Caballeronia sp. TF1N1: one gene and its partner. The protein of the gene in region 1 binds, or shares a complex with, the protein of each later gene. Links are inferred from orthologs where the notes say so. Each region holds a gene or a part of one and is shown in the gene's direction. Other genes may lie near its edges.

What was found.
Region 2: the proteins of mnmG (region 1) and mnmE are in contact, whole or in part, in a solved structure (PDB 9HIP), measured with the Escherichia coli proteins. The link is inferred for Caballeronia sp. TF1N1 from one-to-one orthologs.

The regions. Positions count from the first base shown.
Region 1 is NZ_CP084626.1:2,885,243-2,893,073, reverse strand. Bases 2,676-5,663 are described here. They hold mnmG (tRNA uridine-5-carboxymethylaminomethyl(34) synthesis enzyme MnmG), read left to right. Parts: upstream 2,676-3,181; coding sequence 3,182-5,146; downstream 5,147-5,663. Other genes in these bases: rsmG (16S rRNA (guanine(527)-N(7))-methyltransferase RsmG), read left to right, coding at 5,143-5,663; LDZ28_RS13555 (ABC transporter ATP-binding protein), read left to right, coding at 2,676-3,031. Outside these bases: LDZ28_RS13565 (branched-chain amino acid ABC transporter permease), read left to right, coding at 1-490; LDZ28_RS13560 (ATP-binding cassette domain-containing protein), read left to right, coding at 495-2,279; more of LDZ28_RS13555, read left to right, coding at 2,279-2,675; more of rsmG, read left to right, coding at 5,664-5,808; LDZ28_RS13540 (ParA family protein), read left to right, coding at 5,884-6,654; LDZ28_RS13535 (ParB/RepB/Spo0J family partition protein), read left to right, coding at 6,701-7,603; LDZ28_RS13530 (SLC13 family permease), read left to right, coding at 7,607-7,831. UniProt on the Escherichia coli protein: NAD-binding protein involved in the addition of a carboxymethylaminomethyl (cmnm) group at the wobble position (U34) of certain tRNAs, forming tRNA-cmnm(5)s(2)U34.
Region 2 is NZ_CP084626.1:2,989,776-2,995,171, reverse strand. Bases 2,439-5,274 are described here. They hold mnmE (tRNA uridine-5-carboxymethylaminomethyl(34) synthesis GTPase MnmE), read left to right. Parts: upstream 2,439-3,080; coding sequence 3,081-4,469; downstream 4,470-5,274. Other genes in these bases: LDZ28_RS14045 (LysE family translocator), read right to left, coding at 4,944-5,274; LDZ28_RS14050 (SgcJ/EcaC family oxidoreductase), read right to left, coding at 4,471-4,947; LDZ28_RS14060 (helix-turn-helix transcriptional regulator), read right to left, coding at 2,439-2,774. In the rest of the region: membrane protein insertase YidC, read left to right, coding at 1-1,620; LDZ28_RS14065 (hypothetical protein), read right to left, coding at 1,709-2,167; more of LDZ28_RS14060, read right to left, coding at 2,358-2,438; more of LDZ28_RS14045, read right to left, coding at 5,275-5,396. UniProt on the Escherichia coli protein: Exhibits a very high intrinsic GTPase hydrolysis rate. Involved in the addition of a carboxymethylaminomethyl (cmnm) group at the wobble position (U34) of certain tRNAs, forming tRNA-cmnm(5)s(2)U34.

The DNA.
Region 1 (7,831 bases):
CGCCACGTTCAATCTCGGCAGCGTGTCGATCTCCGGGCAGAGTGTGTGGGTGGTGGGCACGGCGGTCGTGCTGATCGCGGCGCTCTACTTCTACTTCGACCGGACCATTTCCGGCAAGGCGTTGCGGGCGACGTCGGTGAACCGTTTGGGCGCGCGCCTGGTCGGCATCGGCACGACGCAGGCGGGGCGGCTCGCGTTCACGCTGGCGGCGGGGCTCGGCGCGCTGTGCGGCGTACTCGTCGCACCCATCACGACCATCTATTACGACTCGGGATTTCTGATCGGCTTGAAGGGCTTCGTCGGGGCAATCGTGGGCGGTCTGGTGAGTTATCCGCTGGCGGCGGCGGGGTCGCTGCTCGTCGGCTTGCTGGAGTCGTATTCGTCGTTCTGGGCGAGCGCGTACAAAGAGGTGATCGTCTTCACGCTAATTATTCCGGTGCTGCTATGGCGAAGCCTGGCAAGCCCGCATTCCGATGAAGACGAGGAGTAACGCAATGGCATTCCTTCATCGATACCGCTTCTTCTGGCTGTTCCTCGTCGTGGTCTTTGCGTTGCCCGTGTTGCCGAAACCGGTGGCCGTGCCCGAGTACTGGATAACGCTGCTCAACTACATCGGCTTGTATTCGATTGTTGCGATAGGGCTCGTCTTGCTGACGGGCATAGGCGGGATGACGAGCTTCGGGCAGGCCGCGTTCGTCGGCGTAGGCGCGTATGCAACGGCGTTTCTGACGACCCAATACGGTGTGTCACCGTGGCTTGCGTTGATCGCGGGCGTGGTGTTGACGGCGATCATCGCGCTGTTTCTGGGCCTCATCACGATGCGGCTTTCCGGGCACTTTCTGCCGCTCGGCACAATCGCGTGGGGACTGTCGTTGTTTTATCTGTTTGGAAACATGGAGTTGCTCGGCAAGTACGACGGGATCAATGGAATTCCTGTGTTGAACCTTTTTGGATGGCACTTGGAGTCTGGGCGCAGCATCTACTACCTGATTTGGGTCGTCGTGCTGCTCGCCGTCGTATCTGTTCAGAATCTGCTTAATAGTCGTCCGGGCCGCGCTATCCGCGCGTTGCGCGGCGGCGGCACGATGGCGGAGGCGATGGGCGTCAATACCGGCTGGATGCGCGTCGTTATCTTTGTCTATGCGGCGGTGCTTGCATCCATTTCCGGCTTTCTTTACGCGCATTTACAGCGTGCGGTGAATCCGACGCCGTTCGGGCTTAATCATGGCATCGAGTTTCTGTTCATGGCGGTGGTTGGCGGAGTGGCGCATGTCTGGGGTGCGATTCTGGGCGCGACTATCCTCACCGTTCTGCAAGATTATCTGCAGACGCTGCTGCCCAAGTTGATTGGTGCGAATGGAAACTTCGAGGTTATTGTCTTCGGCGTGTTGATGGTGCTGCTGCTTCAATACGCGCGTCAGGGAGTGTGGCCGTTCGTAGCGCGTTTGTTTCCAAGCGCTCCGCGAGCGCGCGTGCCGGAGCGCGGCGAAGCGTTGCCGCAGCGCAGCAAGCCGGCGGCGGGCGAATCGCTTCTTGTCGTCGATAACGCGCGCAAACAGTTCGGCGGGCTTGTTGCAGTAAACGATGTGAGTTTCGATATAAAGGCAGGGGAGATCATAGGGCTGATCGGGCCGAACGGCGCTGGAAAATCCACCACTTTCAATCTCGTGACCGGAGTGCTTCAGGCTACGAGCGGCGCGATCAGCTTTCGAGGCGAGCGTATCGAGAGGCTGACATCGCGGGAGATCGTAAAGCGCGGCATCGGGCGAACCTTCCAGCACGTGAAGATGCTTCCGGGTATGAGCGTCTTGGAAAATGTTGCGATCGGCGCACATCTGCGGGGAAACACCGGAGTTTGGCGGAGCGTCGCGCGTTTGAACGGTGCGGAGGAAAGTCGGCTGATGGCCGAGGCGGCGCGACAGATCGAACGCGTCGGCCTGAAAAAGCATGTATTCAGTGAGGCCGGAAGTTTGGCGCTGGGGCAACAACGCATCATGGAAATTGCGCGCGCGCTGTGTTGCGATCCAACGCTGTTGCTTCTCGATGAGCCAGCTGCTGGTTTGCGGTATCAGGAGAAGCTTCAGCTTGCCGACCTGCTGCGTAGGCTTCGCGCAGAGGGAATGAGCATCCTGCTGGTCGAGCACGATATGGACTTCGTGATGAATCTCACCGACCGCCTTGTCGTGATGGAGTTTGGGACGAAGATTGCGGAAGGCTTGCCTTCAGAAGTTCAGAAAGATCCTACTGTGCTCGAAGCGTATCTTGGTGGAGTGGAGTAATGCAAAAAAGTGTACCGATTCTTCAAGTCGATGGTTTATCCGCCCGATACGGGAAAGTCGAGGCGCTGCACAGTGCGACGCTCACGGTTGGTGCTGGACAAATCGTGTCGGTGATCGGTCCAAATGGTGCGGGAAAATCCACCCTGTTAAATGCAATCATGGGGGCTTTGCCGCCGACAGGATCGGCTAACGGTGTGATTCGGTATCTGGACGAGGATGTCGCTGCGCTGCCTATCGAGCGTCGTGTTTCACGTGGAATGTGCCTCGTGCCTGAGCGTCGGGAACTGTTCGCTTCGATGTCGGTTGAGGACAATCTCGTCCTAGGCGCGTATCGGCGCAAGCGAGCGGGGGAGCGAAACTTCTTGGATCAGCTGGAACCAGTCTTTCGCCTTTTTCCCAGGTTGAAGGAGCGCCGCACGCAGGCGGCAGGAACGCTATCCGGCGGTGAGCGGCAAATGCTTGCTGTGGGTCGAGCGTTGATGGCCAAGCCAAAATTGTTGATGCTCGATGAGCCTAGTCTCGGTCTGGCACCTTTGATCGTGAAGGAAATTTTTCATATCGTTAGTGCGCTTCGCGAGACGGGCGTCGCAATACTTTTGATCGAGCAAAACGCACGCGCGGCACTACAGATATCAGACTTCGGGTACGTTCTTGAGACAGGCGAATTCGCCCTGAAAGGCCTCGCGCAAGATTTGCAACACAATCCCCAGGTCATTGAGACTTACCTCGGGTTGGTAAAGAAGGCTGTTTAGCGGGTTGCGTCAAATCTCGAAGGCGTGTTTCACGTGAAACACGCCATTTTTTTCGCCTTTTCCGGGTCGTTGGAAAATCGGCGGACGAGAACCCGATATAATTCGTCGATATTCTTTCTTCAGGTTCGCATCGCTCGATGCGAGATCTTCATGCTTTTTCCCTCAGAATTTGATGTGATCGTCGTTGGCGGTGGTCACGCGGGCACCGAAGCGGCGCTTGCATCGGCGCGAATGGGCTGTCGGACGCTGCTCCTGACGCATAACATCGAGACGCTTGGCCAGATGAGCTGCAACCCGTCGATCGGCGGCATCGGAAAAGGACATCTCGTCAAAGAAGTCGATGCGTTGGGCGGCGTGATGGCTGCCGCCACCGACGAGTCCGGTATTCAGTTTCGCATTCTCAATTCGTCCAAGGGTCCTGCAGTGCGAGCCACGCGCGCTCAAGCCGACCGCATTCTTTACAAGCAGGCAATACGCCATCGGCTGGAAAATCAGCCGAATCTCTGGCTGTTCCAGCAAGCCGTCGATGATTTGATGGTGGAAGGCGACCACGTGGTTGGTGCCGTTACGCAAGTTGGCTTACGGTTTCGGGCGCGTGCCGTGGTTCTGACAGCGGGGACGTTCCTCGACGGAAAGATCCACGTGGGGTTGAACAACTACGTGGGCGGCCGCGCGGGCGATCCTGCTGCGATATCTTTATCCGCACGTCTCAAAGAGTTGAATTTGCCGCAGGGCCGACTTAAGACGGGAACGCCACCGCGCATCGACGGCCGCACGATCGATTTTTCGAAGCTTGATGAGCAGCCGGGCGATTTGGATCCGGTTCCGGTTTTCTCTTTTCTTGGCCGCGTCGAGCAGCATCCGCGTCAGGTGCCGTGTTGGGTGACGCACACGAACGCTCAAACGCACGACATTATTCGTTCGGGCTTGGATCGGTCGCCGATGTACACAGGGGTGATTGAAGGCGTTGGGCCGCGGTACTGCCCGTCGATTGAAGACAAGATTCATCGGTTTGCATCGAAGGACGCACATCAAATCTTTCTGGAACCGGAAGGGCTGACTACGAACGAGTTCTATCCCAATGGAATTTCGACGAGTCTGCCTTTCGATGTCCAATTAGATCTTGTGCGTTCCATGCGTGGTCTCGAACACGCCCATATCTTGCGCCCTGGCTATGCAATCGAATACGACTACTTCGATCCGCGTGCGCTTAAGGCTTCGCTTGAAACGAAATCCATCGGTGGGCTTTTCTTTGCCGGACAGATCAACGGCACAACGGGTTATGAGGAAGCTGCCGCTCAAGGAATACTAGCCGGCATAAATGCAGGGCTTCAAGTGCAGGGCCGGGATGCCTGGACACCGCGCCGTGATGAGGCGTACTTGGGTGTATTGGTCGACGATTTGGTAACGCGCGGAGTCTCTGAACCGTATCGAATGTTCACGAGCCGTGCGGAATATCGTCTGTCTCTACGTGAAGATAACGCGGATATGCGCCTGACCGAAGCAGGGCGGGAGCTTGGAGTCGTAGATGACGTCCGGTGGGATGCTTTCAGCCGCAAGCGTGACGCTGTTTCACGTGAAACAGAGCGGTTGCGCTCCACGTGGGTGAACCCTAAGACGCTTCCCGCTGAAGAGGCGACCGCGTTACTCGGCAAGCCGATCGATCACGAATACAGTTTGGCCGACCTGCTACGACGCCCTGGTGTCTCGTACGATGGCGTCTGCGCTCTGCGCAACGGGGAATGCGGTTCAGCCGAATCGTTAGCCGATGATCCAGTTCTGCTCGCGCAGATCAAAGAACAGATCGAGATTGGCGTGAAGTACCAAGGCTATATCGACCGGCAAGCGGACGAGATCGTGCGCAACGGAGCGCAAGAGAACACGCGTTTACCAGAGACGATCGACTACAGCGAAGTACGCGGTCTTTCGTTTGAGGCGCGACAAAAGTTAACGCAGCATCGTCCCGAGACGATCGGGCAGGCATCGCGTATTCAGGGCATCACGCCGGCTGCCATCTCCCTGCTCATGGTGCATCTCAAGCGCGGCCTCGGCCGGCGCGGACGCGGCACAGGCAGCGATCAGGATCAGGCCAGCAGCAACCCGGTGGTTCAATGAAGGACCAAAACGAATCGCTGGCTAACTTGCTCAACCGAGGTACGACTGAACTCGAGCTTGCGCTGACTTCATCGCAGAAACAGCAGCTACTCGATTACGTTGCGCTGCTGGGCAAATGGAACGCCGTCTACAACCTGACGGCGATCCGCGACCCGAAGCAAATGCTCATTCAGCATCTTCTCGATTCGCTCGCCATCGTTCCGATGCTCGTGGCGCGCCAACCAAAATCGATTTTGGATGTCGGTTCGGGCGGCGGCCTGCCGGGCATCGTGCTAGCAATTGTCTTCCCCGACGTTAAAGTGACACTGAACGACATCGTTCACAAGAAGACCGCCTTCCAGTCGCAAGCGAAGGTTCAGTTGGGGTTGGCGAATCTTTCCGTTGTGACGGGGCGCGTCGAGAATTTGCGGCCGGGTTGCGAAGTCCCGGGGAAATTCGACGTAATTGTCTCGCGCGCGTTCGCAGACCTCGCGGATTTCGTTACACTTGCGCGTCATCTGGTCGCGGACAACGGCCGGATTCTCGCGATGAAGGGCTTGCAGCCGGACGACGAAATCGCGCGTCTGCCAAATGGCGCGACGGTGGAGCGCATCGAGCGTTTGCAAGTTCCGATGCTCGATGCCGAGCGCCACTTGATCCATGTAGCCGTCGGCGCGCAGTAACACGTCGCGGGCGCTTTCGTCACGGCCGTAACGGCAGCTGATCTTCTGACAGCGAAGAAACGAGGACATAAAACGATGGCAAAAATCTTCTGCGTCGCAAATCAGAAGGGCGGCGTTGGAAAGACCACCACGGCGGTCAATCTCGCGGCAAGTCTCGCGGGCCTTGATCAACGCGTTCTACTCATCGATCTGGACCCGCAGGGGAACGCGACGATGGGCAGTGGCGTCAATAAAGGCGCATGCGAGAAGACAATCTACGAAGTGTTAGTCGACGGGGTGACACTACGTGAGGCGGTAGTGCGACCGGAGAGCGTGGGATACCACGTTCTGCCTGCGAATCGTGAACTCGCTGGCGCGGAAGTCGAGCTTGTGGATATGGACGACCGCGAGCACATTCTGCGCGCGGCCATTGCACAAATAGTCGATGACTATGACTTCATCTTAATCGATTGTCCGCCTGCTTTGTCGCTGTTGACATTGAACGCGTTGTGCGCCGCGCATGGCGTCGTCATTCCAATGCAATGTGAATACTTCGCGTTGGAAGGCTTGTCGGATCTGGTGAGCACCATCAAGCAGATCCACGCGAACCTCAACCGCGATCTGAAAGTGATCGGACTGTTGCGTGTGATGTTCGATCCGCGCATCACCTTGCAGCAGCAAGTTTCCGAACAGTTGAAGGAACACTTTGGCGACAAGGTTTTCGATGTCGTCATTCCACGCAACGTGCGCCTTGCCGAGGCGCCGAGTTACGGCCTGCCAGGCGTGGTGTTCGACAAGTCGTCGCGTGGCGCGCAGGCGTATATCCAGTTCGGCACGGAAATGATCGAGCGCGTACGCGCGCTGTAACGCAAACCCATTCGATCTGGCGGACGACGCCAACGGAGGAATCGAAATGAGCGCTGTGATGAAGAAGAAGGGTTTGGGCCGAGGCCTGGATGCATTGCTCGGCGGCAGCGTCGACATTACCGAAGCCGTACGCGGCGAAGGCACGCCGTCAGTCCTGTCGCTCGACAAGCTGCAGGCGGGCAAGTATCAGCCGCGTACCCGAATGGACGAGGGCGCGTTGCAAGAGCTCGCCGCGAGTATTCGCGCGCAAGGCCTCATGCAGCCGATTCTCGTGCGCTCCGTCGGCCCGGATCAGTACGAGATCATCGCGGGCGAGCGACGTTTTCGCGCGGCGCGTCTGGCTGGGCTCGACGAAGTGCCGGTGCTGGTGAAGAACGTGCCCGATCAGGCTGCCGCCGCGATGGCGCTGATCGAAAACATCCAGCGGGAGGATCTGAATCCGCTGGAAGAGGCGCAGGGTATTCAGCGCCTGCTCGACGAATTTACGTTCACGCACGAGCAGGCGGCCGAAGCGGTCGGGCGATCGCGTAGCGCGGTATCGAATCTGCTGCGTCTCTTGAACCTCGCCACGCCCGTTCAGACGATGCTGCTCGCAGGCGATCTCGACATGGGGCACGCACGCGCGCTGCTCGCCGTCGATGCCGCCACGCAGATTCAATTGGCTAATCACGTGGTGAATCGCCGCTTGTCGGTGCGTGAAACGGAGCGCCTCGTCGCCGCGACGACGAAGGAAGCGCCGGCAGTCAAGGCGCGTCCCGCGAACGATGGCGGCCGTGACACGCGCAGGCTCGAAGAAGAGCTGTCGGATCTGCTCGCGGCGAGCGTGAAGATCAAGCTGGGCGGACGAGGACGCGGCAAGGTGATGATCGATTTCGGCAACCTCGACGCGCTCGAAGGCATTCTGAGCAAACTACGCGGCAGCATTGAAGCGCCTAATTCGGCCGCGTGAGTCTTGTCGGAATACAACGTCAAGCAATCGCGGTCCGACCTCCTGACGCGCGTCTGGAGGACCGTCAGTAAAGAGCCGGTCCTCGCCATTCTCGTGCTCGCGCTCGGCGTGTTGCAAGTGGTTCATCCGCGCTCGTGGGCTTCGCTGCCAGGTCTTGTGGATTGGCAGACCGTGCTCACGCTCGCCGGCCTGCTCATCCTGACCAAAGCGATCGAATTGTCAGGATTC
Region 2 (5,396 bases), 100 kb from region 1 along the record:
ATGCTGTTCGACAACTGGCAGCGCGACCATGGGCGCCCGTCGATGTTCTTCCCGAGCGCGACGCAGCCGGCCAAGACCGCCAGCAACCCCGCACCGGGCACGGCCGCATCGGGCGCGCAGCCCTCCGAATTGCCCAACTCGCCGGCCGGTACCGCCGCGCCGGGTTCGGCGACGCCGCCCGCCACGGCGGCCGCGCAACTCGTCAAGTTCACGACGGACGTGTATTCCGGTGAGATCGACACGCGCGGCGGCACGCTTTCGAAGCTCTCGCTCGTGAAGGAGGGCGACGGCAAGCAGCCGGACCTTTACATCACCCTCTTCGATCACACGCCGACCCACACGTATCTCGCGCGCACGGGCCTGCTCGGCGGCGACTTCCCGAACCACAACGACATCTTCACGGCGGTGCCGGGCCAGACGTCCTTGTCGGGCGACGCCAAAACGCTGACGCTCGCGTTCGAATCGCCGGTGAAGGGTGGCGTGAAGGTCGTAAAGACCTATACGTTCACGCGTGGCAGCTACGTGATCAACGTCGATACGAAAATCGAGAACGTCGGTAGCGCGCCGGTCACGCCGAAGCTCTACATGGAACTCGTGCGCGACAACACTCCGGTGGAGACGCCGCGCTTCTCGCATACGTTCATCGGGCCGGCGGTCTACACGGACCAGCATCACTTTCAGAAGATCGACTTCAGCGATATCGACAAGAACAAGGCTACGTTCGCGCCTTCCGCCGACAACGGCTGGATTGCGATGGTGCAGCATTACTTCGCGTCGGCGTGGATTCCGCAGCAGGGCGCGAAGCGTGACATCTATGTGCAGAAGATCGATCCGGATTTGTATCGCGTGGGTGTGCAGCAGGCCGTGCAGACCATTGCGCCGGGACAGACCGCGACCGTCGATGCGCGTCTTTTCGCGGGTCCCGAAGAAGAGCGCATGCTGGAAGGTATCGCGCCGGGGCTTGAGCTCGTGAAGGATTACGGCATGGTGACGATCATCGCCAAGCCGCTTTTCTGGCTGCTCGAAAAGATCCACAGCTATGTCGGCAACTGGGGCTGGGCGATCGTGCTGCTTACGCTGCTCATCAAGGCTGTGTTCTTCCCGCTGTCGGCGGCGAGCTATAAGTCGATGGCGCGCATGAAGGAAATCACGCCGCGCATGCAACAGATTCGCGAGCGCTTCAAGAGCGATCCGCAGAAGATGAACGCGTCGCTGATGGAGCTTTACAAGACCGAGAAGGTGAATCCATTCGGCGGCTGTCTGCCGGTCGTGGTGCAGATTCCGGTGTTTATCTCGCTGTACTGGGTGCTGCTGTCGTCGGTGGAAATGCGCGGTGCACCGTGGATCGGCTGGATTCACGATCTGTCGCAACAAGACCCGTACTTCATCTTGCCGGTGCTGATGGCTGTATCGATGTTCCTGCAGACCAAGCTGAACCCGACGCCGCCGGACCCGGTTCAAGCCAAGATGATGATGTTCATGCCGATCGCGTTTTCGGTCATGTTCTTCTTCTTCCCGGCCGGTCTCGTGCTGTATTACGTGGTGAATAACGTGCTGTCGATCGCGCAGCAGTATTACATCACGCGCATGATGGGACAGCGGAAGAAGAAGGCGGCTTGAGGTTTCTTTAGGTTTGGATGTGGAAGTGGATTTGAAAACGCCCGGCATGCCGGGCGTTTTTGTTTGGTTCGACAGGCGGCTCATGAACTTAATATTTGAGCTCGTCCTCGAATTTGTCGACTTCGACCAGTAGTTGATGGATCATTGATCTGATATTGCGAAGCTTCGAGCGACGATCTTCATTTAACGCGCCTTGACCATACGACACCGCTGGTTCATTTGCATAATTGTTCACGTAGCTGGAGGAGGAATCGCCTACTCCGAACTTCAACCAATTAGCAGAACGGTTAAGCGCCTTCGACAGCATTTGTAAATGCTTTGGCCTGGGCATATGTATGGCATCGAGCCAGTTTTTCACGGTTGTCGATGATACTTGTTCCGCGATGGGAACGTGGGCATCCAATAGGCGCCGGACATGTCTCGGATTCTCAAAATCAATAGCAGTCTCGGCGGGCCAATGCGCCTTTTTGGAAAGTCGCACGCTCTCTTCAACCAGAGCGTCGCGAAACCGCCTTGCGAAGGCGAGCTTTACAGGATCGGTAACCATGGCGGCAGTGTCCGCGACATTGTTCAAGACGTGGTCAAGGTAAAACTTTTATAACTCAAGTTTTAACGGGCAGCTGTTTGTCGGAAAGGCAGAAAACCTTGCGGGACAAGCGTTTAGCGACAATGGCCGGTACAGGCTAGATTTAGCCAACTCGATTGAAACATTCTGTCGCGCTAACGAATTCGAACGTTTACCGCTTCGCCGCCCCATAAAACTGCTGCACAAGCTCCTCGACCAGATACCGATGATGCGGCGACAACGCCTCGATCTTCGACACAAGCTCGAGCGTTTCCCCGGACGCCGGGTATTGCTCATCCCGTACGAGCGGCTTTGGCGTCCCCTGAGCGATACCGCCCGGCGACGGTCCATAGTGCAGCCAGTGCAACTCCACCTTGAACCATTCGGCCAATACTTCCAGCTTGTCGATGGTCGGAATCGAACGCCCGGTGAGCCACTTGTGCGCCGTTTGAGGGGAAACCGCTTCGCCGTGGTAACGAAGACTGAATTTTTTCGCGAGATCGGTCGCGCCGCGCAACTTCTCAGGTGCGCGGGTCATCGAGAACTTAAGCCGCTCGGAGAAATCGGCTTTTTCTTGTGGTGTAGGCATAGTGCAATTGTGCGAGGCAACCGTTGCCTATGCGTCAACCAATCACGTTAGAAGTGGCGGAATTATTCGTCGTTTTATCTTGCATAAGCGTTACCGATTACTGCTAAAAGGCAATCAAGCTTCGCTCTCAGACCTCCGTCAGTGCTGCCTAAGCCACGAATTTGTTGTAGAAAACGGCGCGAGTTGCATGCGTTCGTCCGTATCTCAAATGAGATACGGCAAGAATTTTCCTAACGGGCGTGATGTCGGCAGCTACGCGTCTCAGCGCGATACAATCCCCGCACCCGAAATCCCTGCTTTCCTCACATGCTCAGCAACGACTCCGATCCGATTGTCGCCATCGCCACCGCGCCCGGACGCGGCGGGATTGGCGTCGTGCGGCTGTCGTTCGGACGCGCGGGTGAGCGCGCCGCGCACCTCGCGATGTTCGCGCTGTGCGGCCAATCGTTGAACGCGCGCCACGCCAGCTACGTGCCGTTTCTCGACGGCAACGGTGAGGCAATCGATCGCGGCATCGCGCTCTACTTTCCCGCGCCGCACTCGTACAGCGGCGAATACGTGCTCGAATTGCAGGGTCACGGCGGGCCGATCGTGCTTCAACTCGTGCTGCAACGCGCGCTCGACGTCGGACGCGAGTTCGGCCTGAGACTTGCCGAGCCCGGTGAATTCACGCGACGCGCGTTTCTCAACGACAAGCTCGATCTCGCACAGGCCGAAGCCGTCGCCGATCTGATCGAGGCCAGCACGGAAGCCGCCGCGCGCTCCGCGGGCCGCTCGCTCGAAGGCGCGTTTTCGCGCGAAATCCACGCGCTCGTCGAAGACGTCATCAATTTGCGGATGCTGGTTGAAGCGACTCTGGACTTCCCCGAGGAAGAGATCGACTTCCTGGAAGCAGCGGACGCGCACGGCAAGCTCGCGCGCATTCGCGAGCGCTTGAACACCGTCCTCGCCGATGCACGACAGGGCGCCTTGCTGCGCGAAGGCTTATCGGTCGTGCTGGCCGGGCAGCCGAACGTGGGCAAGTCGTCGCTGCTGAACGCGCTGGCCGGCGCGGAGCTCGCTATCGTCACGCCGATTGCCGGCACCACGCGCGACAAGGTCGCTCAGACCATTCAAGTGGAAGGCATACCGCTGCATATCATCGATACGGCGGGGTTACGCGACACCGAAGACGAAGTCGAGCGAATTGGTATCGAGCGGACTTGGGGCGAGATCGAGCGCGCCGACGTCGTGTTGCATTTGCTCGACGCCCGCAACGGGATGACGAGCGAAGACGACGCGATCGCCGCGCGTTTCCCCGATGGCGTGCCGGTCGTGCGCGTGCTGAACAAAACGGACCTGGCGGGCGTACCAGCCGCAAGCCGCGAAGCGGACGGCGACGCGCGCCAAGTCAATCTCTCGGCGAAAACGGGCGAAGGCATCGCGCTCTTGCGAGAAATGCTGCTCAAGATTGCCGGATGGCAGGCAGGCGCGGAGAGCGTGTATTTGGCGCGCGAACGGCATCTCATCGCGTTGCGGGCGGCGCGCGAACATCTGGCGCTGGCGGCCGCCCACGCCGATCAGAACTCACAGGCGCTTGATTTATTCGCTGAAGAGCTGCGCCTCGCTCAAGAAAATCTCAATGCAATCACGGGTGAGTTCACTTCCGATGATCTACTGGGCGTGATTTTCAGCCGGTTTTGTATCGGAAAGTAACTCAAGCGAGTTTCGGTTTCCCTATCTCCCGCAACTCGGCGCTCAGTTTGTCGCTTTCCTCCGGCCTTCCATGAAACGCGGCCGGCGTGTTCTGGAACAACTCGACGCGATACACCCCGTCGCACATCGACAGAACCATGGTCTGAATCGCGTTCAGACTCGGATCGAGCGCCGCCGTGCCGCGTGGCCACATCCCTGCAACCGCACGCAAAAGCAAAGTCTGCCCGCTCGCCATGCGTCTGACTTCCCGCACCTTGGCCACGAAAAGCGGCGTCGGATGCTGCGCGAAAATCGGTTGCAGATGCGCTTCGATGCACGCGCGGCCATCGATCGTGCTGCCGTCGAATCCGACCAGACTGCCGCGCTCGGCGAATCGCGCGGCCATTGCTGCCGCGTCTTGACGATTCCAGTCATCGAGCAAGCCGAAAAACACGCGGCGCGCGCTAGTCGCCCAATCAGCAAATGCGGTTTGAGTCATGTCGCCCTCTTCCATGCAGCCGCGAAGACGCCGGCGCCCATGAGCAGCGCGCCACCGGTCCGATTCACCGTGCGCTGCACGGAGGGCTTGCGAATTGCCCGACGCGCGCCCGATGCGAGCATCGCGTAAAAGAACGCATTAGCTGCCGCCAGCCCGACAAAGGTTGCCTCGAACAGCGCGATTTGCGAGACGCTTGCCGCGTGGGGATCGATGAACTGCGGCAGAAACGCGACGAAGAAGATGATGCTCTTCGGGTTGAGCGTGGTTACCGCGTAGGCGTGGGCCAGGATGCGGCCGGTGCGCAGATCGTCGCCGGCCTTGACTGCGTCCGTGTCGATCACCGGCGCGCGCCACAACTTGATGCCCAAGTAAAACAGATACGCCGCGCCCACCCACTTGACCACCATGAACAGTTCCGCCGATGCCGCCAGCAAAACGCCGAGACCGAG